Regions from separate parts of the Fictibacillus sp. EA-CB0309 genome, predicted to be linked through region 3. Evidence: riboswitches for the same ligand, from Rfam matches in the RefSeq annotation. Region 3 holds a riboswitch; each other region holds the start of a gene.
The links. A riboswitch is a leader RNA that binds a small molecule or an ion and turns the genes downstream of it on or off. The one in region 3 is predicted to bind cyclic di-GMP.
Positions count from the first base shown of each region.

Region 1 (8,062 bases), 690 kb from region 3:
TACCATCCCTACCGATTTAATTCCGCCTCGAAGGTATAGAAACCCCGGAAAAGGACCTTTCCCTTCTGGCAATGCTGCAAGTCCTTTAATTTTTAATCCATCATTTAAATAAGTGACGACATACAACCGAATTGTTGGATGTGGGGAAGGAAATCGCTGCCACTCTATATTTTTTGCTTTTTTCATTCCGACACTCCTTGAAATTTTAGTAGGCAAACACACATTTAACGCAATCACATACATTATTACATAAAAGTCATGACTTCATCCCTATTTGCAGGAGGATCCGATATGAAACTAATTAAAAGAAAATTAAGCATATTGTTCACATGTTTACTAGCCTTCTCCATGCTGCTTGCAGGGTGCAACACTTCGAGCCCTAAACAAGAAAAAGTACGAATTGCAGAAGTAACCCGATCCATCTTTTATGCCCCTCAATATGTTGCAATTGAAAAGGGATTCTTTAAAGATGAAGGTTTGGATGTAGAGCTAACAACCACTTGGGGCGGCGACAAAACGATGACTGCTTTATTGTCAGATGGTGCAGATGTTGCACTTGTTGGTTCTGAAACAACGATCTACGTACATGCTCAAGATTCTACAGATCCCGTTATCAATTTTGCACAGCTAACGCAAACAGACGGTACGTTTTTAGTCGCACGTAAAAAACCAGAATTCTTTTCATGGGATCAGTTAAAAGGCAGTACGTTCTTAGGACAACGTAAAGGCGGCATGCCGCAAATGGCTGGTGAATTTGGTCTTAAGAAACATGGCATCGATCCCAAAAATGACTTAACGATGATTCAGAATATTGATTTTGCTAATATCGCTAACGCTTTCGCATCAGGCACAGGTGATTACGTTCAGCTATTCGAGCCTCAAGCAAGTCTTTTTGAACAAGAAGGAATTGGACACATCGTAGCTTCTTTCGGAGCCGAATCAGGTAAGATTCCTTATACAACCTTTATGGCTAAAGAAAGCTACATGAAAGAAAATAAAGAAACATTAGAGAAATTTACAAAAGGTTTATATAAAGCACAACTATGGGTTGAAAACCATTCTGCTGAAGAAATCGCTAAAGTGATCGCACCTTATTTTGAAGATACCCCTGTTGAATTAATCGAAACAGTAGTGGATCGCTATAAGAGTCAGCACAGCTTTGCGCTTAATCCTATTTTAGATGAAGAAGAATGGAATAACCTTCAGACGATTATGGATGAAGCTGGAGAGCTACCGAAAAAAGTGGATTATAAAGTTCTTGTAGACACTTCATTAGCAAAAGAAGCCATTAAATAAGTTCAGGAGGGATCGTCGTGGCTTTTTTACAACTAAAATCAGTCGGTCAAACCTACTTTTCTAAGACCTCTGCCACAACGGCCTTGGAAGATATAACGCTTTCTGTTAATGAGGGTGAGTTCATTTCCATACTTGGACCAAGCGGGTGCGGTAAATCTACTCTTCTGTCCATTATTGCAGGCCTGTTGCTTCCGACTGTGGGTTCTGTCTTGGTAAACAACCAGCAGATTACTCAGCCACATCCAAAAATAGGCTATATGCTGCAGCAAGATTACTTGTTTCCGTGGAAAACCATCGAGGATAATATTACGCTTGGTTTAAAACTGAGGAATCAACATTCATTCGAACACATTCAAGCAGCATTCTCATTATTAAAAGAAATTGGATTAGATCATACAAGAAGCAAATATCCTTCAGAGCTTTCTGGAGGGATGAGGCAGAGGGTCGCACTCGTTCGAACATTAGCCACCCAGCCTAAGATGCTTTTGCTTGATGAACCTTTTTCCGCGCTTGACTACCAAACGAAGTTAAAGCTCGAGGATCTTGTATCATCCACTCTAAAAGAACACGGGAAAACGGCTATTCTTGTAACGCATGACATCGGTGAAGCGATTGCAATGAGCGACACGGTAATCTTGTTATCAAGCAATCCTGGACGTATCTTCCGGACATTTAAGATTCCAGAAACTTTAAGAACGCTCCTGCCTTTTGAAGCACGACAACATCCAGATTTTTCTGCAACCTTTCAGCAAATATGGGAGGAGTTGGAGCACATTGAACAAAACGATAAAGAATGAGAAACACAGAGAATATCTTCAGTCTTTAAAAAAGAAAAACGGAACATCCGATTTGTTCAACTGCTCATGTTTATTAGCTTTTTTCTAATATGGGAATTCTCTTCAATTAAAGGGTGGATTAATCCTTTATTGTTCAGTTCACCTACAAAAATATGGGCTCTTTTTCTTGAAAAAGCAGGTGATGGTTCACTTTATATTCACGTTATATTCACCCTCGGTGAAACCGTATTAGGATTTATCTTAGGAACTTTGTTAGGTACCATGCTCGCAGCTTTACTCTGGTGGTCACCATTTTTATCAAAAGTACTGGATCCCTATTTGGTTGTTTTGAACGCTATGCCGAAAGTAGCATTAGGACCAATATTAATTGTTGCAATCGGTCCAAACTTTGGATCAATTATCGCAATGGGAATTCTCATATCGATTATCATCACAACACTTGTTGTATACACGGCATTTCAAAATGTCGATGCTAATTATATTAAAGTGGTTCGATCTTTCGGCGGAAATAAAAAACAGTGCTTTAAGGAGGTTATCCTTCCAGCCTGTTTTCCGAATATCATATCTTCTTTAAAGGTAAATGTAGGGTTATCATGGGTAGGGGTAATCGTAGGCGAGTTTCTAGTCTCAAAACAAGGGTTAGGCTACATGATTATCTATGGTTTCCAAGTCTTTAATTTTACCCTTGTATTAATGAGTCTTCTGATTATTGCTGTAATGGCTACAGTTATGTATCAAGGAGTAGAATTATTAGAACGAAAACTTATAAAGCACCGCACATAATTAAGAAATCAGGCCAGGGAATGTTTGAGTGCGTATTTCATGCTCTCACTCAGAACCTGGTCTTTCATCATAAAACTAAACGATTTATTCGTAGATACATCTTCAGGCAACTCGCTCATTAAAACAGGTCCATTCGTTTCGAAATATCGGTTCTTCAGAAGAATTTTATCTACTGTCGCAACATATATATTCTTAATAATTTTTCCGCCTTTTCCATCCACGTAATATTGGCCGATATATCTAAGATCTGAAACTCTTCCACCGGTTTCTTCAAACACTTCACGAACCGCCGCTTCATCTGCGGTCTCACCAGGCTCTACTTTTCCACCCGGAAATTCAATACCCCGCCTCGGATGCTCTGTTAACAACCATTGATCTTTAAACTTACACAAACACCACACGTGTTTTGGAGTTTCCGAAAAGAGGTGGTCTGAGAACGACAATTGTACAGTGTTGTTATAAAAATCTTTGAACGTTATTATATCCATCACACTACTCCATCTCGACTGTTTCCTTTATTGTAAAGTTCACAACATTTAAAGTCCATTTGTTTTAATCGTGAAAAAACATGGGAAGGGATACCCCATGTTCAATCAACAGATGCAAATGTAATGATCCAATGTCCATCCAAATATTCATATCCTAATGTTATCTCATATGTACCATAGAGATCTGATGTATTCTTCTGATAGACTCGATAAGAAGTATCAGAGAGCTGTTTTATGTTAACAGGTTCATTTTCCTCAAGCCATGGTGGAAGCTCTGTGGGAATAATGTACAATGAACTTTCTCTCTCCTCAAATAAACCATCCGTATAATAAGCAGCTATGTCTTTTGACACAAAATTCATAAGGTAGGTCATATATTCTTCTTTTGTGGAATAATTTAAAACTCTATAGTTTTCATCTGTTTCCTGTTTTAGAGCTTCTATAAAAAGACTTGCTCTTTTCTTCGCAACATCCTCCGTAAAGGCTGGAATCTGTTGACTATTACTACTTTTATTGTTAGCCTCAGCCTTAACTGGTTGGTTGATTATTTCATCCGGAGCACCGGATTTCTCTTGTACGTTCTCTGTAATGTTAGGGACAAATAGAAATGATAGCATAACAGCAAAACAAAGGGCTAGAAAAGCTTTCACGATAATTCACCGCCTGACATTGTTTTCTTACTATAATCTATTCACTGTATTCGTATTTTTAAACCTTTTTTATAAAGGACATACAACACTGTTAGTCCTGAAAGTAGTTGATTTCCACTCCAGGCTGCTCGCTTTCCACGGGGCGTACGGTGAGCCGCTTTGTGCCATTAGGAGTCTCCACCTGCTCGCTCGTCCCGTAGGAGTCTCGCATCCTTACGCTCCAATCAACTTGCAAATGAAGAGAATAAAAAATTCAAAAGAAACAATCCTTTAGCATAAAGCATTTTGAAATCCTAAAGGCACACCTATATTTTATACTTCTAACAGGTTCTTCTTGATTTTTTGCTTTTCTTACCGATTTCATACAATCCAGTTGCTGCCAAGCCTGCAATTCCTCCAGACCACAACCTTAGTTCTGTATTCATACTAGTAAAAGGGAAGCTAGTAAACCGATAAATAACCCAACAAAAAAACTGCAAATCGGTATATATTTTTTCGGAATCGGGAAAGTACGTTTTAAGAGCTCCATCATCGCTGTCACTAAAGGAGCTAATAGTGATGAAAACATGAGTACTTGCTCCAACAGGACCACCCCCTATTTTCTTGCACGACCTTCCTTTTGTGTATCTTAAAGATTCAAGCTTCATAACTTATTTCCTGCCTGACTAAAAAATTACTTTTTGTCCTAAACAGAATGAAACAGCATGCATAAAATAAAGTGCCATGATATTTTTCGATTATTTTATTGAAATGAGTCCATACTAATTGGTAACGAAAGGCAAGACAGGAGTGAGTTTTATGGTAAAAGGCGACGATCTTTTTTTAATACGCTTGGAAGCAAATGAAATCTCTTGGTGGGAGTATGCAAGGAATGTCTCACCCGTATCTAGACCAAAACAATACTTAACGTACTGGTCGTTCTTAAAAAACAGAGGTAAACTTCCTAGAAGAGTTGTAAAAGAAGCAGAATGGCGTATGGAAGCTAGAAGAAAAGGCTTACTTGATACTTAAGATAAAAAAGCAAAAGACCTTTATAGAAGGGCCTTTTGCTTTATTTTTTGGACTGTTAAGCATATTTATTTGATAGAACGACATCCGCTGTCTCGGATTCTGTTTTATCTACTTGAATTGTTAATTATGTAATTTTTTTAACAAACTGTTTAATTTTCGTACTTTTGATTCGTATTCTGGCTTTAACTCATATTCCAGGTCTTTCAATTCTGAATCTACAACCTCATAAGCATATCCCTGACTAAGCAATGCCTCGACTAATAGTTCTTTATCCTCGTCGGTAAGGTTCAATTTTACTTTTCCATTCATTGATAAGCCCCTCTCCTGTATACAACCATTATATCGTGAGGCTTTCATGCGTATCCTTACTAAAAATTTGGAAATTTTATTATGGTCTAGCTAACTCGTAATGACAACCCAGGCAATTGCACCTAATATGATTAGGATATTTGTAAATATATCTAGGATTCGAGAATCTTTTTTCAGCATATTTCCAGTAAAAAATAATAATAGGCATATACAAAAAATGATAGCTAAATAAAAACCAATGGCAGACCATGAAACTAATAACAAGTGATTATCCATTGATATCCCCCTAATATCAGATTTCATAAATCGAAGGATAAGTTTCGTAAGGTAGCTGGCTGGCATATTTCTAGAATGAAGCCCCTATAGCTTTGCGTCCTCACTTTTCAGCGAGTTTGCCTTTATCAAACGATTTATGGCATTTCATCTCGTATTTTGTCGTAAAGACGAGACGTTTTTCCCACTCATAGGGATATTATACCAGAAATAAGCTGTTAAAGCTGGTTATTTTTTTACTATTTTAAAAAATCAGCTAATATGATTTTCTTGATCAATGTATTGAGCATTCTTCCATTCCAACTCTAGTTCACTTAGTGTAAACTCAGTTAAATGTCTGTGATCTTCGTATCCATAAAAACCTTTATGAATTAGATGCTGAATCAATCGCTGTTTACGTCCTTCCACGGCTCTGCGCAGCTGACCTTTATTATGATTCATTTAAATCTTCTCCTTTTTGTTAGCTGTTAATCATTTTAACCAAATAAAAGAAGATTCAAGCCATATAGACAAATAAAAAAGTTCCTCAAAAGAAAGGAACTTTAACGAGAACTGCGTTTAATGCAAGACAGATTTACTCCATTGTTCATAAACAGAATTAGGCGCATTCCAGCACAACCAGGAAACCATCGTTTTAATGCCTTGTTGACTTACTTCCCAATATTCCCAGCGTCTTTTGGAGAGATTCTCATAGATCCCTGTTTGATTTACCCAACCATCCACATTAAACGCCTCCTATTTATTTGCTTTATAAAAACTTCTTGTTACATGCCTTATTTCCTTTTTTTAACGTTTGTAAAACTTCGACAAAAGGAAACATAATACTACAAATCCTATTGTTATTGTACTTACATAAAGCAAAAGTCATACATATGAGGAGAATAAAATGGACTTATTTTGTTTACCTACACTTGATCTTTCAAAAAACTTTTAGGCATGGAACTTATCCATGAAAGTAAAGATGGTTTAGTATCAGGTTATATTGTTGAAACAGAGGCATATTTAGGGCCAGAAGACCGAGCAGCTCACTCATATGGAAATCGGAGAACACCGAGAACAGAAGTTATGTTTCATGAGGCAGGTACGATTTATACCTATTTTATTTATGGAATGCACATATGCTTTAATATCGTTTCAGGGCCATTTAATAAGCCTGAAGCGATATTAATAAGAGCGCTTCAGCCGGTAAAGGGGATGGAGATAATGAGGGAAAGAAGAGCAAAAATTAAAAGTGATCTTCAGCTAACAAACGGGCCTGGCAAGCTTTCTAAAAGTATGGCATTTACTTTATCTGATAATGGAAAAAAACTAAATGAAAGCAACATAAGAATTGAAGAAGGATTTGAAGTAAAAGAAGAACAAATAATCGCAGGTCCTCGAATTGGTATTCATTATGCAGAAGAAGCGATTCATTATCCCTATCGATTTTGGATAAAAAATAACCCTTACGTATCCCGTTAATACGCAGGGTTATTTTCTTTTTCTATCGATACTGCAGCATCTTCATCCTGCATGTAATCAACGTTTACCGATCTGTTCGTTTCTTGCATCCAAGCTAGGTGGTAGTAGGTCTGTTTCTTTATTGATACATATTTAGTTTGCATGATGAAAAGCCAAACAAGTACAAACAAAGTTGTTTTTAATACATTTTCAGCAGTGAGCTGGACAGCCTCAATGGGCAGGACGTCAACAGCAATACTTGAGATTAAACCTAAAAATAAGGCCGCCAATATAAACAAAGGCTGGTTTGTACGTAAAAATTTCAAACGTTGCTGCAGATAGGTTTGAACATAGAAACGTTCTTGCGTATTGAATTGAAGATATCGGCTTTTGGCTGACTTTGCGTTAGGTATCAAACCCTTAGATCGATCACTCTGCCAAAGCGATTTTAAGAATAAGGTAAATTCAATATCTTGAGATGATTCAACAACCATTTTTCGATGTATAAAATTATGTGCCTGATAAAAGGTGATTCCATTAATAATAATGCTTAATAGCGCAGCTCCTGCGACAATAGTGAGAACAAAAACAAACCAAAAGTTATTCATTCCACTTTGAATTAATTCAATAAGAGGATTGATAACAGTCTGAATTTGTACCCATATGACCTTACCAGTAAGCATAAATATCTCTAGCCATTTTTCCAAGAAGATCACTCCGAAGTATCATTATGTATCTTTCTATTTTAACATGTTTTTTTATCTTTGCTTACATTTATTTACTCATATTTACTAAACTAGGGATATCGGCATATAAAAAAAGCTGCAGAGAATTTCTCTGCAGCTTTCTAATCCATCAATTATGCACTAACTTCTTGATCACGAGCACCAAGATGTTTGTCTTCACCTTTATCAACGATAACTGCACAAGCAGCATCTCCTGTAATGTTAACAGCCGTTCTTAACATATCAAGAAGTCGGTCAACACCAAGGATTAGAGCGATACCTTCAACTGG
Region 1 covers NZ_CP169271.1:1,263,198-1,271,259, reverse strand. Annotated here, with positions in the region: partial or broken gene ACEWFH_RS07050 (alpha/beta hydrolase family protein) at 1-186, opposite strand, end outside; gene ACEWFH_RS07045 (ABC transporter substrate-binding protein) at 349-1,296, shown strand; gene ACEWFH_RS07040 (ABC transporter ATP-binding protein) at 1,314-2,093, shown strand; partial or broken gene ACEWFH_RS07035 (ABC transporter permease) at 2,071-2,876, shown strand; gene ytkD (RNA deprotection pyrophosphohydrolase) at 2,885-3,364, opposite strand; gene ACEWFH_RS07025 (hypothetical protein) at 3,466-4,014, opposite strand; gene ACEWFH_RS07020 (hypothetical protein) at 4,436-4,597, opposite strand; gene ACEWFH_RS07015 (hypothetical protein) at 4,813-5,025, shown strand; gene abbA (antirepressor AbbA) at 5,146-5,334, opposite strand; cyclic di-GMP riboswitch class I at 5,658-5,741, opposite strand; gene ACEWFH_RS07005 (Fur-regulated basic protein FbpA) at 5,860-6,048, opposite strand; gene ACEWFH_RS07000 (hypothetical protein) at 6,166-6,330, opposite strand; partial or broken gene ACEWFH_RS06995 (DNA-3-methyladenine glycosylase) at 6,494-7,068, shown strand; gene ACEWFH_RS06990 (hypothetical protein) at 7,065-7,754, opposite strand; gene ACEWFH_RS06985 (dicarboxylate/amino acid:cation symporter) at 7,907-8,062, opposite strand, start outside.
Region 1: another riboswitch for cyclic di-GMP. It lies ahead of abbA (antirepressor AbbA); the one in region 3 lies ahead of ACEWFH_RS03355 (hypothetical protein).

Region 2 (8,062 bases), 1.8 Mb from region 3:
ATTCATTTGTTTTAAAGCAGCATGAAACAATTGCCCAATATCAGGTGCTTCGAGTTTGTACATCTGACGCTCTCTTAGTTTTAATCCATACGACATAAACTGTGAAAACGGACATGACTGAAATAGCTCCATTCTAGAAATACTCGTCAAAATCTTTTCACCATACAGGTCCTGTGAGACAGAAGAGCTTAACGGTGCTTCACGGTTAAAATAAAACAGACTTGATAAAGCTCTTGTAGCATAATGGCCGTATTGGTCATCTGTTATGACCCAGTTATAAACATCCCACCAAACGGGAGAGATCGGATACCCTTTTTTCCATTCTCTCAGCTGTGTACTCAAAAAGGAGACGCTCTTTACAGGGTGCTGTACAAAATCAATATCCTCATGAAGAGCTGGTTCATTATGATAAAGTTCTTCCTTTAACTTTGGAAAAAGATCACGCAGCCGCTGAATAACCATTGATGGTTGAAGTGTTTTACCTTCCTCATCAGCGAGTGCATACGAAACAAACAAATGGTCACTGCCATTTGTTAACGCAAGGTATATCATAAATTGTTCATCAAGCAGCTTTCTTCGTGCTGTAGGCGCAAGAACAATCCCATTTCGTTCAAGCGCTTCTCGTTCATCTTCTGATAACAAACCATCATCCTTTGGCTTAAGAGGAATCACACCATCGTTTACACCAAGCACGAAATTAACTTTTACATCGGTAAATCTTGATCGCTCCATCGTCCCAACTAACACTTGGTCTAACGACGGAGGAACAAGGGCAAACTTCATACTCTCAAGCCCAGTTTCAAGCATCTGCATCCACGTATCTTTTGACAGTTCTTCTTCGCCCGTTAACTCTACCATTTCATCAAGCAGACCTAACACCGCATTCCAAACCTGTCCATGTTCTGATGCTACTCTTAGTTTTCCGGAAGATTCTGCTTGAAGTCTTAACCGCTCAAGTTTCATCGGGACATTCAGATCTTCTAAATACTGATAAAGTGTTCTACAATAATCGATAACACTTTTGCTAGTTGAAAGGCCTTTTGATAGACGGCTTAGAGGCGACACAATCATGTCGCGCAAATCATTGATCAGTTGTTCTTTTTCATCGTCGCGACTTGTTTTCCCAAAGTCTTCTGACTCAAATCCTCTAAACCTTTTATATTTCCATGGTTTTGGATCTGTCCACCTCTTGCCTTGTATGCCGAGCGCTAATACATAGTTTTCAAGTTCATCCATACAGCGTCTCATCTCTGAAGTGGTCTTTCTGATCTCATCAAGCGGATAGAGCATGTCTGTTTTAACCGCACGAAAAACGGCTTCATACCGCCAATTTTTTAGAACAATATCTAAAGAGGAACGAATAAGTTCAATGAGCGGATGATGAAGCATGGACTTTTTTGATCAAGGAAAACGGGAATTCCATAGTCTGAAAAAACGGTCTCAATAAGCGTCTGATAGGTGCCAGCGTTACGAACCGTAACAGCTACGTCACGATATCTATACCCATGATCTCTTACAAGCTCAACAATTTTTCTTGCTGCACCTTCGACTTCTGACCTGATATTTACAGCAGCTGCAACATGAATTCCATCAGAATCCGATGATTGAACGGCAGGTCTTCTGTCATATTGTTCTTCAATATGAGCGATCGCCCGAGAAGTGAATTTAGGATTTTCGTGAAGGAAGATAGGTTCTTCCAATTCCACACCTAGTTCTTTCGCTTGCTTAGTAAGAACTTGAATGGTCTTCTTTGTCATGTAGAACGTATCAAGCTCATGCAGAGCTGTTTCTTGTTGAACAGATTCATCTGTTGTAAGTGCAATGGTGACTTTTTTGCATGTGCCATTAAGCCTGCCACAACTTCAAGCTCTTGAGGCGTAAAAGAATGAAATCCATCTATGTAAATTTCGCTATTCTTAATACTCAAAGCGGTAGGCAGCTTCTCTTGAAGCAATCTTAAATAATCTTCAGAATCCAGATATTTCCCAGCGAGTGCTTGTTCGAGTGCACCTGAAATAATGCTGAGATCTGATAGTTTATCTTGAAGTACCTTCATATTATTCTCTTTTTGACCAAGCGAAAGCAGCGTTTCCGCATTCCACGTAAGGTCTTCTGAACTCACACAATAACGTTTCAGCTCTGTTGTCATCAACTCAAGCAGTTCGTAAAATCCGCTTTGTTCTGATGCTTTCCTGAAAATTTTCAGTTCTTCTTTTTTGTGTTCAACGATTTTCCGAAGCATCATTCTTATGCCTGTCGAGGTAATATGCATTCTTGTCATGCCCCCGGTCTCACCAAGAACACGCCAAGCTAGTCTTGAAAAACTAAACACTTGCGCACGCATCATTCCTGATAATCCGGGAGTCGATGCAAGCTTGTATTCTGATTGAAAGGTCATCTGATCTGGCACGAGATAGATGATCGGATTTCCGGATGGATTTTCTTTAAGTTTTCTTTGAATCTCCATAAAGACAGAGTGGGACTTTCCGCTGCCGGATCGTCCCAAGATATATTGCAAACTCATTATGTTCATCCCCTGTTCCGCGCATAAATTCTGTTTCTATTATCTCATAATCTAGTAAGACGGCAAAGGCAAGTATACTTAAAAACGAGCACATACAGCTGGTATTTAAAGGATAGCTCTTAATATAAAAAAAGGAAAACCGCTACATCATTAGCTGATTTTCCTCGATTTTGATCGTATCAAGTTTCAATGTGTTTCTTCCTGCTGACTTCGCTTCATATAATAGCATGTCCGCCCTTTGGATTATTTGAGCAGGTTTTTCGCCAGATGAATAAATGGCTATTCCGTAACTCAAAGTGATTGGTAACGGCTCGTTTTCAATTGTATATGGAAATCGCTTTAAATGACTGTTGACGGATTCAATCATCCTTTTCACTTCAGTTTCGCTAGCTGTATGTAGAATCCAAGCAAATTCTTCTCCGCCATACCGATAAGCTTCTCCGTCTTTTAAAGAGATATACCGTTTGAATGTTGATCCCACGAGTTTCAGTACTTCATCTCCAATTAAGTGTCCATGCTGATCGTTAAAATTTTTGAACCGGTCAATGTCACAAAGTACAAGAGTAAAGGGCTTATTTTGTTTTGTTTTTTCTAATACATCTTCTTGGAACTTTCTGTGGTTAAGCAACCCAGTTAAATAGTCTTGTTCAGATTGAAGCTGATACATGTTCTTCTCAAGATAGTGTTGTCTTTCTTTAGATGCGATGATACCTCCGTATAATGCGATCAGCCATAAAAAACAGCTCTTCATAAAAAAGTCAAAGGAAACCATAGTATCTTGATAGCCACCGTCTCTTATAAAAAAGAACAGTATGGCACTAAAACTTGCTAATCCTAACAAAAATGCACCTTTTAATCTCCAATAGAGGGCCGCATGGATAACAATCAAATAACCGACAGAAACAAACGGACTCTCTGCTCCTCCAGATAGCTGCATCAGCCAAACATAAGCAATATAGTCAAAAACGATGCCGCCCCTTGTAAAAAAGCGGTAGTACGCGGATTTTTCATGACACTTATGTAATACGATCTGCGTTGACGTCATGTATAGTATTCCAATCGCCAAAAGGATTGGGAACGTATCTGTTTCATAGTTCAATACATTTGAAATAGGAGTATAGTAAAAGATAGGGATGCAAAGAACTAAAAAGAACCACCGCAATAAAGAAGATATGTTTTCAGATCTGTGTTCAGTTATTACAAACAATTCTCTCATGTAGTCATCTTCCTTCGCGCTATGCTATATTAGGAAATTATAGCACACGGTTCCTGTATTTTACATAAATCAATTTTTCTCATTCCATCTTTACGTTTCACACGTTTTGACTTCTCGTTTGTTGGTATACATCCGTTCATCAGCCAGCTGAAGGTAATAATCAATGTTTTCACATGCATCGGAAAGAAGTTCTATCGCACCGTAAGCGAGTGAGATCGATTTGTTCCAACCCATCAATTGACTCTCCATTTTTTCCACAAGGATATATGCTTCCGCTTCTGTAATTCCCGGCAGAAGAAAGACAAATTCATCTCCTCCAAATCTGAATCCGGAAAACAGTTTTAAGCGTTTAGAAAGCTCAGCGATTTGCTGAAGAATTTCATCTCCTGCATGATGACCATACTCATCATTTATTAGTTTGAAATTATTAATATCAAACATAACAAGTGTTAGCGGCAGTTTAAGTTTGTGTGCTTTCTCCAGCTCTTTTTCTAAACAGTCATAGAAATAACGACGGTTATAAAGGTTGGTCAACGGATCACGGATACTAATTTCTTTTAAATCTTTAAATTGCTCTGCTGAAAAACCACTTAAGAATCCAGTAACGGATCGATGCGATATACGGTTCCACCTGTCCAGCATGAAAAGTTGAACAAAAAGCGATTCATTCTTCGTTTCTTTTTTACTTGCTGCAGCACAGATTCACTGATGCTGGTAGTAAAGCAAGCAAGAGACTGATGCGGAATTCGCTGATGTCTCAAAAAATGAATTCCAGACCGAAAAGCTTTTTGCTCAGCTTGCTTCAAGAATAATTCAAAACGTTCTTCCGGAAGAAAAACCGCATGAGTAATTCCCCGTAAAAACTTCACTAATATCTTTTCGTATTGCTCAACAAAACCGTTTAGAAACGTATGAAAGTCATCATGTTGTCTGAGATGCTCTTTGTGAGTATGTATCATGGTTGGAATAGACTTCATAAATCTTGTAAACAAGTTTCTTTTGAGTGTGCGCAAGTCTAGTTGGAAGTTTTCCATTTCTGCAACCCCTCAAATCCTGAAAAATTACATACAAAAAGCCATTACCCGAAAAGGGAATGGCTTTTATAATGTTTGATAAGCGTCGAATCTCTTTGTCAGTTTCGTTCCTAAGATGCTCAAGTATTTAAAATAAAATACTAGCCCTTATGAAACACACTTCCTCGATTCCTAGCTATCAAAACATTAATCCGCTTCCCTTTGGCAACCGGCTGCCATTGCATGTTTACCATACTTTAGGCCCATAGCTTTGCGTCCCAGCTTTTCAACTGGTTTGCCCTTAATAACAAAGGTTTCTATTGATTTATAGATATTATATCCTATATAGGTAATTTGTGCCAATGTTTTACATAGGTATATTATCCTATTATTAACCGTCTTTATTTTTGGATATTTTTAACTTTCTATAGTACCTATACCCTACGCGCACAAAATTTAAAACAAAATAAGGAATTTTTACAGGTAAATAGTAGAGAGTCTTTTTGTAAAAAGTAAAGTATGCTTTACGCAAGTCTTCCCACTTACGGCAATCTTCCCTTTTATAAAAATCAGATACATCCACAATAATTCCTCTATTACCCGAGATCATCACATTCTTTCCGTGTACATCACTAGGCTGTAATCCTTTTTCCCTTGCATATCTCAATGCATTATCAATGTCATAGATCACATGCTCAGGTATTTTGATTCCTTTATGCACACAGTCATAAAGCGTAATACCCTGGATTCGTTTTAAAATCAAGAACCTGCTTTCCGTATAATAACAAACAGAAAACCCGGGATGATCGCCTAATCGTTCGTATACTTTCTTCTCATCCAGCAGACCGTGTTCGTCCCTGCCATAAATTTTCACGACATAAGCAGGATATTCAGGATGAAAAAAACAGCCGCATAATTTCCGCAGCCTAGCATTTGCCAAGGATGCGGTGTATTTACCGGACATACTGGATCAAACGGACTTTGGCTTTCAATCATGATCTCTCTGTTCAATTGTCTGGCAAGCTGAATAAAGTGTTCCATTCGGTTCCTCAATTTCTAATGATTTACTATCATCATATGTTTCTGCATTCATTGTATACAGTTGGCATTAAAAAGGAAACCTGAATGCCTTCCTGACTTATTCCGCTGCCACGTGAAGATATGACAGCATAAGCGTTTCTGCTTTGTTTTTCAAATGAACGTTTGGGAACCGCATTATTTCACGATAGCCTCTAATGAAGATCTCATATTCAGTAATATCTGCTTCACGCCGTCCATCCATCACCTTTATTCTTCTTTTTCGCAGTTCAACTCTTACATCATATAAATCTTTACTAATTTGATTCATAATTTGTTCAATTAATGCGACGTATGGCTGTCTCAATTTAAATGGAGAGCCGTTAATAATTTGGAGGTCCCGATTAAACACTGAGAGTAAAATCGGATACATCACAAATTTCTCAATGAGCGAACGCTCTTCTTCGCTTCCATATTGCACGACTATTCCCCCAATCTTAAGAAGGCAAAAAACGAAATTGTACAGATAGAATATTCCTTAATTGAAAAGTCCGGATTTCTTTTCTAACTGAACAGTAGCCTTTAATCATGTCCCCATCGAAAGAGTATGGAATTACCAATCGATGAGAGATATCTCCTTTTCGCGAAAGATAAATCATCTCAACCGCAGCTCTTTCTTGGATGCATCTCATTAACATGTTAGTCATGAAGCAACCTCCTTTTTTATTTATTATATGCGAACAAACGTTCTTTTAATACAAGAAAAAAATACCTATCTAAATAAGATAGGTATTCTTGATATCTACTTGGTTTGGAGACCAATTCCCATCGCCTCTAGTTCTTGATACAAATTACCCGCAATGGAAAATCCTTCAAAACTGATTCCCAGGGAAACGACCGTCTGGGCTAATTCAGGCCGCATACCGCTTAACGTTACCTTTACACCTAGGAGCTTAAGCGAATTAATCACTTTGAATAAGTTATGAGCCACCATCGTATCGATGACTGGAACTCCAGAAAGATCGATAAATAGGTGCTCAACCTCTAGTTCCATACATTTCTGAAGTGATGTTTCCATAATTAATTTAGATCGGTGAGTATCAATCGTTCCAACAAGAGGAAGAACGGCGACCGATCTCGTCAATCTAACAACTGGAACAGAGAGTTCTTCAATGGCTTCTCGGGCCAATCCGAGTACTCGGTTATTGTTTTCTACATAAGCTACACTAAAAGCATGCACGGTTTCATCTAAGAACGGATCAATGATTGATGCTGCTTTTAAAACAGTCTCCACTGCAAACTTTTCATTGTTAATTTCGTTTCGAATAAACTCCCAAAGCACGATTCGATAAAACCTCGTACTGTTTAAAGCCGTATCTAAAGGCACTTCGTACTGAACGGCAAGTTCACCATTCTTCCTTCCCCACTTGATAAATCGTTCTTCGCTGGCTTTGTAATCTTCATATAGTGCTTCTCCAAAATATGTGAATAATTCACCACGAAGTTCTTTCACAAAATCTGTTAGAACGGGCGGATTTTCACCATGCTGTACTCGAACCTCATCAATCTTCTTCGCCAGATCATATCTACTTTCAATGATCTTTTTCCCCAATTCCTTCAATTGGCGCTCCATTTTAACTATATCCCCCTATGTAAACAAAAAATGATTGCATACCTCCTACCTATATACCATTATTAAATTGAATTGAAACCTATTTTCACAAAAAAATGTCGTAAATTGTTGATAGCTTAGGAAGGAGTTACTATGAAGATCTCGTTTGGTTTTTTATTCGGCTTGTTTGTTATGTCTCATTGGTCCGTTAGAGCTTTTGCCTGGGAGTTGAAAGCCGTAACAGCTGGCGAACGAATTGGAGCTGTATTTTTAGGAGTTCTCATTTTATTTTTAATTCTGTTGTTTATTTTCAAACGCTACAGCACTTCTTTTTTCCATGGATTCTTAGCTGCGATCGGCTTGTTTTTAACGGTCGATAACATTTTGTTTCACTGGGTGTTTCAATTACATCGTGTTACTAGCGGTCCTGAAGCCAATATACTTGAACCGTTGTTTGTTGTGATAGGAATCGCGCTTGTTTATTACACGCGGAAAAAAGAAAAAATGAGCGTTTAAATGTAATCAATATGAACCGTAAAGCCTGCTGCTTTGGCTTTTAATGCAAGCTTTTCTGCATTTTCTCGAGATGAGAAAGCCCCGATTTGCACTTTATAAAGCTTTCCTGGTGTTGTTACGGTCTCTTTAAATGCCTCTGTATTAACGATTCGTTTCTTTTGTTC
Region 2 covers NZ_CP169271.1:2,650,585-2,658,646, forward strand. Annotated here, with positions in the region: partial or broken gene addB (helicase-exonuclease AddAB subunit AddB) at 1-2,524, opposite strand, end outside; gene ACEWFH_RS14760 (GGDEF domain-containing protein) at 2,667-3,740, opposite strand; gene ACEWFH_RS14765 (GGDEF domain-containing protein) at 3,831-4,382, opposite strand; gene ACEWFH_RS14770 (hypothetical protein) at 4,331-4,774, opposite strand; cyclic di-GMP riboswitch class I at 4,975-5,063, opposite strand; partial or broken gene ACEWFH_RS14775 (protein kinase family protein) at 5,145-5,794, opposite strand; gene ACEWFH_RS14780 (YhjD family protein) at 5,892-6,251, opposite strand; gene ACEWFH_RS14785 (WYL domain-containing protein) at 6,268-6,477, opposite strand; gene ACEWFH_RS14790 (STAS domain-containing protein) at 6,573-7,403, opposite strand; gene ACEWFH_RS14795 (DUF2243 domain-containing protein) at 7,536-7,898, shown strand; gene ACEWFH_RS14800 (N-acetylmuramoyl-L-alanine amidase) at 7,895-8,062, opposite strand, start outside.
Region 2: another riboswitch for cyclic di-GMP. It lies ahead of ACEWFH_RS14770 (hypothetical protein); the one in region 3 lies ahead of ACEWFH_RS03355 (hypothetical protein).

Region 3 (8,062 bases):
ACGATCACATTCGTTACGTGATCATCATTAAGATTTACCGTAGAATCTAGTTGTAATCCTTTTTGTTCAGACGTTTCTAACATATGAAGGGTCGCTTTCTGTCTATCATCCAATGACGAAAGAATTTTTGCAGCATCGGATTCTTTTGCTGTCGCTAAGTTCACTGAATCAAAAGGTGATAATAACAAACTGGACATAAACGTTACTATTAACACTTTTTTTAAGATTGATTGAATCTGCACATTAATCCCACTTTCCCTAGTAATTTTAAAAGTCCAAATATAACTAAAGTTTAAGTAATTTTCTTGGAATTAACTATTGGGTTATTTAGTTAGGTCAATATACCTGAATGAAATAACGTTCATTATCAAAAGGTTAATATTAAGGTAAATTAACTAAGGAATAAGGATTATTTTTTATTTATTATTTGGGTTTTTGTTCAAGCTCTGACAGTCTAATGGACTTGAAGCTATAAAAGTCATTTGAATTAATTGAGCTTGGCTAATTCAAAAAAAAATGCTGCTCCATTACAGAAGCAGCACCCTACCTAACTAGTTTTTAATAATCGTCATCACAATATCTTTCGTGTTCTTGGCAATCGCACCGCCATCATTCTTGAAGACGGTGGATTTGTTCTCTTCCGACGGTTCGATATGAATGTTCAGTTTGTTCTCCCCTGCATTCAGATTCACTGTGTGCGAGAACGTCATGTCATCGTTGATTGTTACAGGCTCACCGTTGATCGTCATCACGCCTTCTTTAATGGCTGTACCTTTTAGCGTGATGGTATCAGATGATAGGGTTTGGCCATCACTATGTGACGTTACAACTACCGGCATGTCGATCCAGCGTACGATCTTGTCTTGTACCGTCATCTTATTGCCGCCTTGGTTCGTAACAACAAAACTTAAGTCTGTTCCTGCTGCACCATAACCGTAATAACTTACATCATCGTCATTTGGGTTGCCCGGCGTGTGGTCAGCTAGCCCTTCTTGATCCCATGAGCTGTTCTTCACGTATTTGTACGTAACCACTTCGCCTTCTTGAGCTTCAAACGTGTACTCGTAATCGTTTGTTACAGCACCGCCGCGCGTCATCTTCCACGCACCTGTATTCCAGCCGTTCTTGCTTCCTGGAACCGTCAGATCTACTCCTTGTGGAGTATACTCCGGCGCGTTCACTTTCAGCGTTACTTTTACCATAACAAGGTCAGGTGTTACACTTACCGCGTTCGACTTCACGCTGTTACCTGCTTTATCGTAGATGTGCACTTCATACGAATACGTTTTTCCGTTCGTCACGTTGATATCTTTGTAGGTTGTTGCGTTTGTGTCTAGAACTCGGTCGATAACCTCTCCGTCACGTACGATCGTGAACAAATATGGTTCGTTCGCACCTTCAACCGACCAATTCAGATTCACTTGTCCAGACTCTTGCGCTGGCTCCTCTAGTGTTACAGAATCAGCTGGAGCTGTTGTGTCATCACCTTTTGTGAACGTTACGGATTTTGTTTCACTCGTTACCCATGTACTGCCGAGATCAGTAGAGAACGCATAACGGTATTCGTACGTTCCTTCTTTAAACGGCAGGAATGATGAGCTGAATGTGTTAAATTCTCCGTTTTGAGCTGTGTAGCTTGCTTTGTGAGATGTCCAAGTGTCTTTTCCTGGCTCCTTCACTTGAAGTTCAGCTTGCAGACCTTCTGCCAAGTCACTTTCTGTTTCACCTTTTATAAAAATATCAGCTGAAACGTTTTGTGATTTAGAAAGGTCGATTACACCGTTCTCTAGTGCTGTTACTCCAGCAATTTCATAGTTTCCGTCTTTTAACGCAACGTGCGGGATTGCCGCTTTTGATTCTGTTTTTACAGATTCATTGTTATTCTTGTCGATTGCGACAACAGCGAAATAGTATTTGCGTCCGTTATCCAGGTCGTCAATCTTGATAGAGTTGCCTTTTGTTTCAGCTATCTTTTCATAAAAAGCACCAGAGATTGTCGTTTGGTAGACTGCGTAACTTCTAGCGTCACCTTCCCAAGATAGGGATACAGAGTGGCTTCCTTCTTCTGCTTTCACGTTCGTTACAGCTTCTGGTGTCTTCAAGTTCTGACCTTTATCCGAAACGAGCATGCGTCCCGTCATTGCCGGAACCGTTACCGTCAGTTTGCCATCTTTTACGGATGTTTTGTACTTCTTATCCAGTTGATCTGTCAGCTTCACATTGTTTACGATCAGCTTCTTTACATCAAGTTCAACTGTCTTGTTTTCATTGCCGCGGTTTGTGATCACAAGTGCCGCGTTCTTTTTATCAGTACGTGTATACGCTAACACGTCTTTTTCAGCGAATAGATGGTTCAACTCGCCATAGCTGAACAGATCATGATAGTCTGCACGTACTTTTCCGATATTTTGATAGTGTTTCACTAAGTCTTTATCTTCAGAGCCCCACGGATATGTTCTGCGGTCATCTGGATCTTTAGAGCCCGTAACTCCCGCTTCATCTCCGTAATAAACCGTCGGTGCGCCTGCATAGCCCATCTGTAAGATAGCTGCAAGCTTCAGACGTTTCACACCTAACTCATGATCGTATTTAGGATCAAGTTCAGCACGCTCGTAGGAATCTGTTCCGTTTCCAAGGATAAATGCCACACGTGGCGTGTCATGTGATCCCATCAAGTTCATTAGTGCGTAGAATGCTTCTTGCGGATAATCTTCAAATACAGCGTTCAGCTGATTTTCTGCGCCTTCCGCGTTACCGTTCTTTAGGTAATCGATCATCGCACCGCGGAATCGGTAGTTCATAACAGAGTCATAAAGATCGCCAAGGAAGTATTCAGACGCATCATCCCAAATTTCACCTAAGATAAGCGGATCTTCTTTCTTGCCTTCTTTTAACTCATTTCGGAACTCTCTCCAAAACTCGGTATCTACTTCGTTCGCAACATCCAGACGCCAGCCTGATGCACCGCGGTCAAGCCAGGATTTCGCCGCAGAATCTTCGTCATACATGATGTAATCTGCGAACGGTTTGTTGTTTAGTTCTGAATCATAGTCCACAGCTTCACCTGGAATTGATTTGATCTCAGGTAGTGAGTCAAAGCCCCACCATGCTTGGTATTTGTACACACCGTTCACTTTTTCGTTCTCGATGTTAAACCAGTTGTGGAAGCCATATGTGCTGAACTTTTGGCCTTCTTCAGTGAATTTCGCTTCCGTTTGTTTTTTCGCTTCTTCTTCTGTTAAGCCTTGGGTGCTCATCAGATCATAGATGCTTGCCCAATATTCGTAAGCACCGACCGTGTCGTATTTACCGTATCGGTCAAAATAGATCGAGTCGTCTCCAACATGGTTGAACACGCCATCTAGAATCAAATGCATCTTGCGTTTTTTCAATTCTTTTGTGAAGGCTTTAAATTCTTCAGGTGTTCCAAACATCGGGTCCATCGCTTTGTAGTCAGTCGCATCGTATTTGTGGTTGGATGCAGCATGTGCGACCGGGTTTAGGTAAAGCGTATTTACGCCAAGTGACTCGATGTAGTCTAGTTTCTTCTGAATGCCGGCAATGTCACCGCCAAAGAAATCGTTCGACCAGATTTCGTCGCCTGTGTACCCTTCTGTTTCAGCTTGGCGCGGGTTATCTGGCAGCTCACTCCAATCTTGGTGCTCGATCGGTTCTGTTCCACGTGCTGTTGTTTTGGCTGTATCATTTTTCTTGTTTCCGTTATAAAAACGGTCCGGGAAAATCTGATAAACGACAGATTCTTTCATCCAGTCAGGTGTTTTATAAGACGGATCGTAAACGGTCATTTGGAAAAGTCCAGCGTTCGTATCAGATGCTGCTCCTTTTCCGCCTTCTCCTGTATCTTCACCGTACTCTTTTACCGCATCTCCATCGCGCGCAGTAAATTTGTATCCGTAAACGCCTTTTTCCTCAGGAGTTACAGTCGCTTCCCAAAGCTCGATCTCTTCACCATTAACAGTTGTCCAGCCCGCATTCTCCATATCTTTTACAGTCGTAGAGCCAGAGTTATAGTTGCGAAGGTAAAGTTTTGCTCCAGTCAGGTCGCCTTTTTTCGTTTGAAGGCGCAGTGTTACGTCTTGTCCTGCTTTGATCGCTCCAAACGGCGCACGGAATGCTTCGTTCCAAGTGTCATGGAAAAGCTTGCCCGCGTTCACGCTGCCATCCGGCAATCCAGCGTCATAGTTTGTGTACACTTCTTTTGTGTCGTGGTTGTAAAAGAACGTGATTTCAGCGTCTTTAATAACGTTCAGTTTGAAGTCGCTCGCTGGGTATGCAGCTGCGTCCCAGTTGTTACCGAGCACGATCTTAAAAGCATGCTTCCCTTTTGGTACTTGTGCAGTGAACGTGTAGATGTTGTCACCGTCTTCGTCTTGTAAAAGGGCTGTTGATTCTCCAGGCGCCCACTCGCCACCCGCACCAATATCAGGCTGAATGTCACCAACGATTCGTGGTGTTTGTTCGGCCGGAAGTGGTTCTGGAATCGTAACTTTGTGCGTCGTGTCATCGTACACAAACGTGAATTCTTTTTCAGCGTCGACAGTCAGTTTGTAGTTGTCGCCGCCCTGTTTTCCGTCGACTCCATAGTTCTCGTCCCATGAGCCGTTGATCGCAATTTTGTACTCATAGTTACCAGCAGGAAGTTTTCCAGTGAGCTTGTACTTTCCGTTTGGTTGAAGTTCCATTTTCGTGGCTGTGTCTGCTGGGTTCCAGTCAGCTGCTCCTCCTAGTTCATTTTGAAGATCTCCAACAAGTGTAACTGTGCGCTCTTGCGCTTTTGTTGAAGCTGGTTGTATAAGCAATGTAGATGCAAACGTTTGCAAAATCATTGTAAAAAGTAATAGCCATGAAACCGCATAGCGTGATTTCGTTTTCCTCACTTCATTTCCCCCTTTTAATGGTGTGCAAATTAGTGAAAGCGTTTGCACAAATATGTTTAAGACAACGCTTTCATTTCCTTTATTATGTCATGTTTTCTTTTATTGGAAAATAAGTCATTCGGCTGATAAAACTGTTTATAAATAGGTATTTTTTCTTATTTCCCAATAGAATCTTTATAACTCACTCTTCTAGCCGATATAAAGCATGCATTACGAATACCGGAAACATAAAAGGAAAAAGGCAAACCTATGGAAACATAGCGACGCAAAGCTAAAGGGGCTTCTACACACATCGTGTAATGCCAGCCAGCTGCCGTTTTTCGGAGCACACTCCGCCAAACGGCATGAGTGTGTCTTTTTATTGTTTTCCAATTCTTTAAATAAGAAAGGGAGAATGAAAGTGAAGAAGATTTTAAGTTCATTTTTAGCGTTAGGACTTGCAACAACTGGGTTTGGCCCGTCCGTTTTTGCAAACACGGGAGCTGGAACACCTGTGGAGGAGCCCGCTGATGACACGCAGACAGAGGAAGTAACTGAGACGACACCACCAGAAACGACAGATGAAAGTGCATCAGACGATTCGGTGACAGAGAAGTGCCTACGCAAGAAGAAGCACCAGAACTAGTACCTGGAAATTTCTTTTATTTTATAAAAATCATGATGGAGAAAATGCAGCTTGCTGTAACGACAGATGACTATAAAGAAGCAAGACTTTTAGCTGATTTTGCTGCTGAACGTATTAAGGAGGCAAATGTCCTTTTACAAGAAGGGGATGTTGAAGGCGCAACAAAGCTTTTAGAAGAAGCGATTGCTCAGCAAGCAAAAGCTGTTGAAATAGAGGAAGGAGCTTCTGAAGAAGATACAGCTGAGGAAATTACCGGAGAGGTACCAGCCGAGGACTCTGATGAAGAAGGAACAGAAGACGTAACAACCGGTGAGGAAGAAGCTGCAGAGGAAGAAGACACTGCTACTGAGCTTGAGAAAAAGTTATTCCAAAACATCGTTGCGTTAATGACAGCTCTTGAAAAGATTGATAATCCAAAAGCGCAAGAAGCACTTTCGAAAAATATTGCAAAAGCGTTTGGAAAGCTTGAAAAGAAAATAGCAAAACTTGAGAAGAAACAGAAACAAGAGGAGGATGAGTCCACTGAGGATGAAGATCCTTCAACTGAAACGGAAGAGCAAGAAGCTGAGGAGCCTGTCGCGGCAGATCCTGTAGTGGATGGACCGGCTGATGACACAACAGAAGCTGTTGAAGACCATCCCTCAGTAACTGCCGTACCTGTAAAAGAAAAGCAAACTAAGCAGCCGCCTGTTGTTCCCGCACCAAAAAAAGAACAGCCGAAGAAAGAACAGACTAAGCCAGCGAAAGAACAACCTAAAAAAGATAATGTGAAGAAAGAGACTCCTCCTTTAAAGGAACAGCCAAAGAAAGAAGAACCAAAGAAAGAGCAACCTAAAAAAGAAGAAGCTAAGAATGAAGATCGCGGAAAAAAAGATAATCATAAAGAAGAAAAAGGCAATGATGACCGTAAAAATGACCGTGAAGAAAGTGAAAAAGAAAAGGATAAAGAGGATAAAGGTAAAAATAAAGAATAATAATACTCCCTGCCGAAATGTTCGGCAGGTTTTTTTACGTAAACACACGTTAGAGTTTCAATAACACAAGATTCCATTACAGCAACCTCAGTTACCCAAAAAATAAAAACCGGGTCCTCTCTGGTAGGTAGAGGCCCGGCACATACTCTATCTTATTCAGCTGACTCTTCCGTTGATTCCTCATCTGTAGAAGTTTCTTCGTCTTGTGTGTCAGTTTCTTCTGTGTTTGTTTGTTCCTCAGTGTTCGTGTCTTCCGCGTTGTTACATGCAGTGATCAAGAAAATTGCCAAAAGAGATGCTCCGATTTTAGCCATAAACGTTTTGCTCATTTCAAAATTGCTCCCTTCGGATATTCATTTTGATTTTTTGCATGAGTATGGGATTTCTTTGTCCCTGTTCAGAATATATCATGAAAAAAACCCGAAAAGACGCAATTTACCAAGTCATAACCAACACTTTACAATTCTAAAATCACCTTTATATTAGCTTAATAATTATAGATCATAATGGAGCACATATTGAGGACCCACAGGACCCTGTTTGACTTGACCGCGATCTACAAATCCTGCTTTTTCGTAGAGCTTTTTAGCCGGTTCATTCTTAAAGTTCACCGCTAGGATGAGTTCGTCCACCTCAGGAAAGTTCGCTGCGACGAACTTAGGTAGCTGCAGCATCGCATCCTTCGCATACCCTTTTCCTTGCTCAGGGTGATTGATGGATAACGCGCGAATCACCATTGCATTTGGGTTTGCGGTAAAATCTCGAATGTTCTCGCCCGTATGTAAAACGAAAAAGCCGACTGTTTTGCCGAATGCTTCAATTACAACTGGATTCCTTTCCTGATCTTCTTCACACTTTTGTAAAGCGTCACTTGGCATTGCCGTAAACTTCTCCTGATCTTCAGGCAGATAGAATGCGTCCAGAACTTCTCTATGTTTTTCTTCAAAAAAGCGAGTATCGAGTTTGCCATATCCATAACCTCGGTTCATTTTTATTCGTTGATGAGTGACTCTGTTGCTTCTAGCCAGCATTTTGCTAGTAGTTCATTGCCTTTTTTCCTCATATGTACGCCGTCTGTTGTTACGGAAACATCGGGCTTTTTTGTAAGATGATTGATGAAGACATCGTGCGTTGGAACAAGCACGGCATCAAATTCCACTGCTAGTTTTCGAACCACTTCTACATACGAAATGAGCATCTGATTTCCTTGAGATTGCGGGTTTTCTTTTATGATCGTGGGTTCCATGAGTACGAGTTTGGTAGCAGAAGGAACTTGCGATAATAGCTCACGGTACACCTCTTCAAATTTCAATACATCGACTTGTGCGATACCGGGACTATCAAGCTGTCTCCAAACATCGTTGATCCCGATCGAAACCGATAAAAGGTCAGGCTCCAAATCAAGAACATCCCGCTGCCAACGAAAAGCAAGATCAGTAACACGATGTCCGTTTATACCTTTATTGATAACATTTACGTCCTTTGGAAGGGCTTCTTTAATCATTCGAACATATCCATTTCCGAGTCGTTCAGTATCTGTGTTTTTATTTGAAGCGGTAATGCTG
Region 3 covers NZ_CP169271.1:575,927-583,988, reverse strand. Annotated here, with positions in the region: gene ACEWFH_RS03365 (S8 family serine peptidase) at 1-242, opposite strand, end outside; gene ACEWFH_RS03360 (alpha-amylase family glycosyl hydrolase) at 552-4,898, opposite strand; cyclic di-GMP riboswitch class I at 5,129-5,216, shown strand; gene ACEWFH_RS03355 (hypothetical protein) at 5,299-5,523, shown strand; gene ACEWFH_RS03350 (DUF5667 domain-containing protein) at 5,493-6,497, shown strand; gene ACEWFH_RS03345 (hypothetical protein) at 6,650-6,826, opposite strand; gene ACEWFH_RS03340 (GNAT family N-acetyltransferase) at 6,992-7,486, opposite strand; gene ACEWFH_RS03335 (SGNH/GDSL hydrolase family protein) at 7,489-8,062, opposite strand, start outside.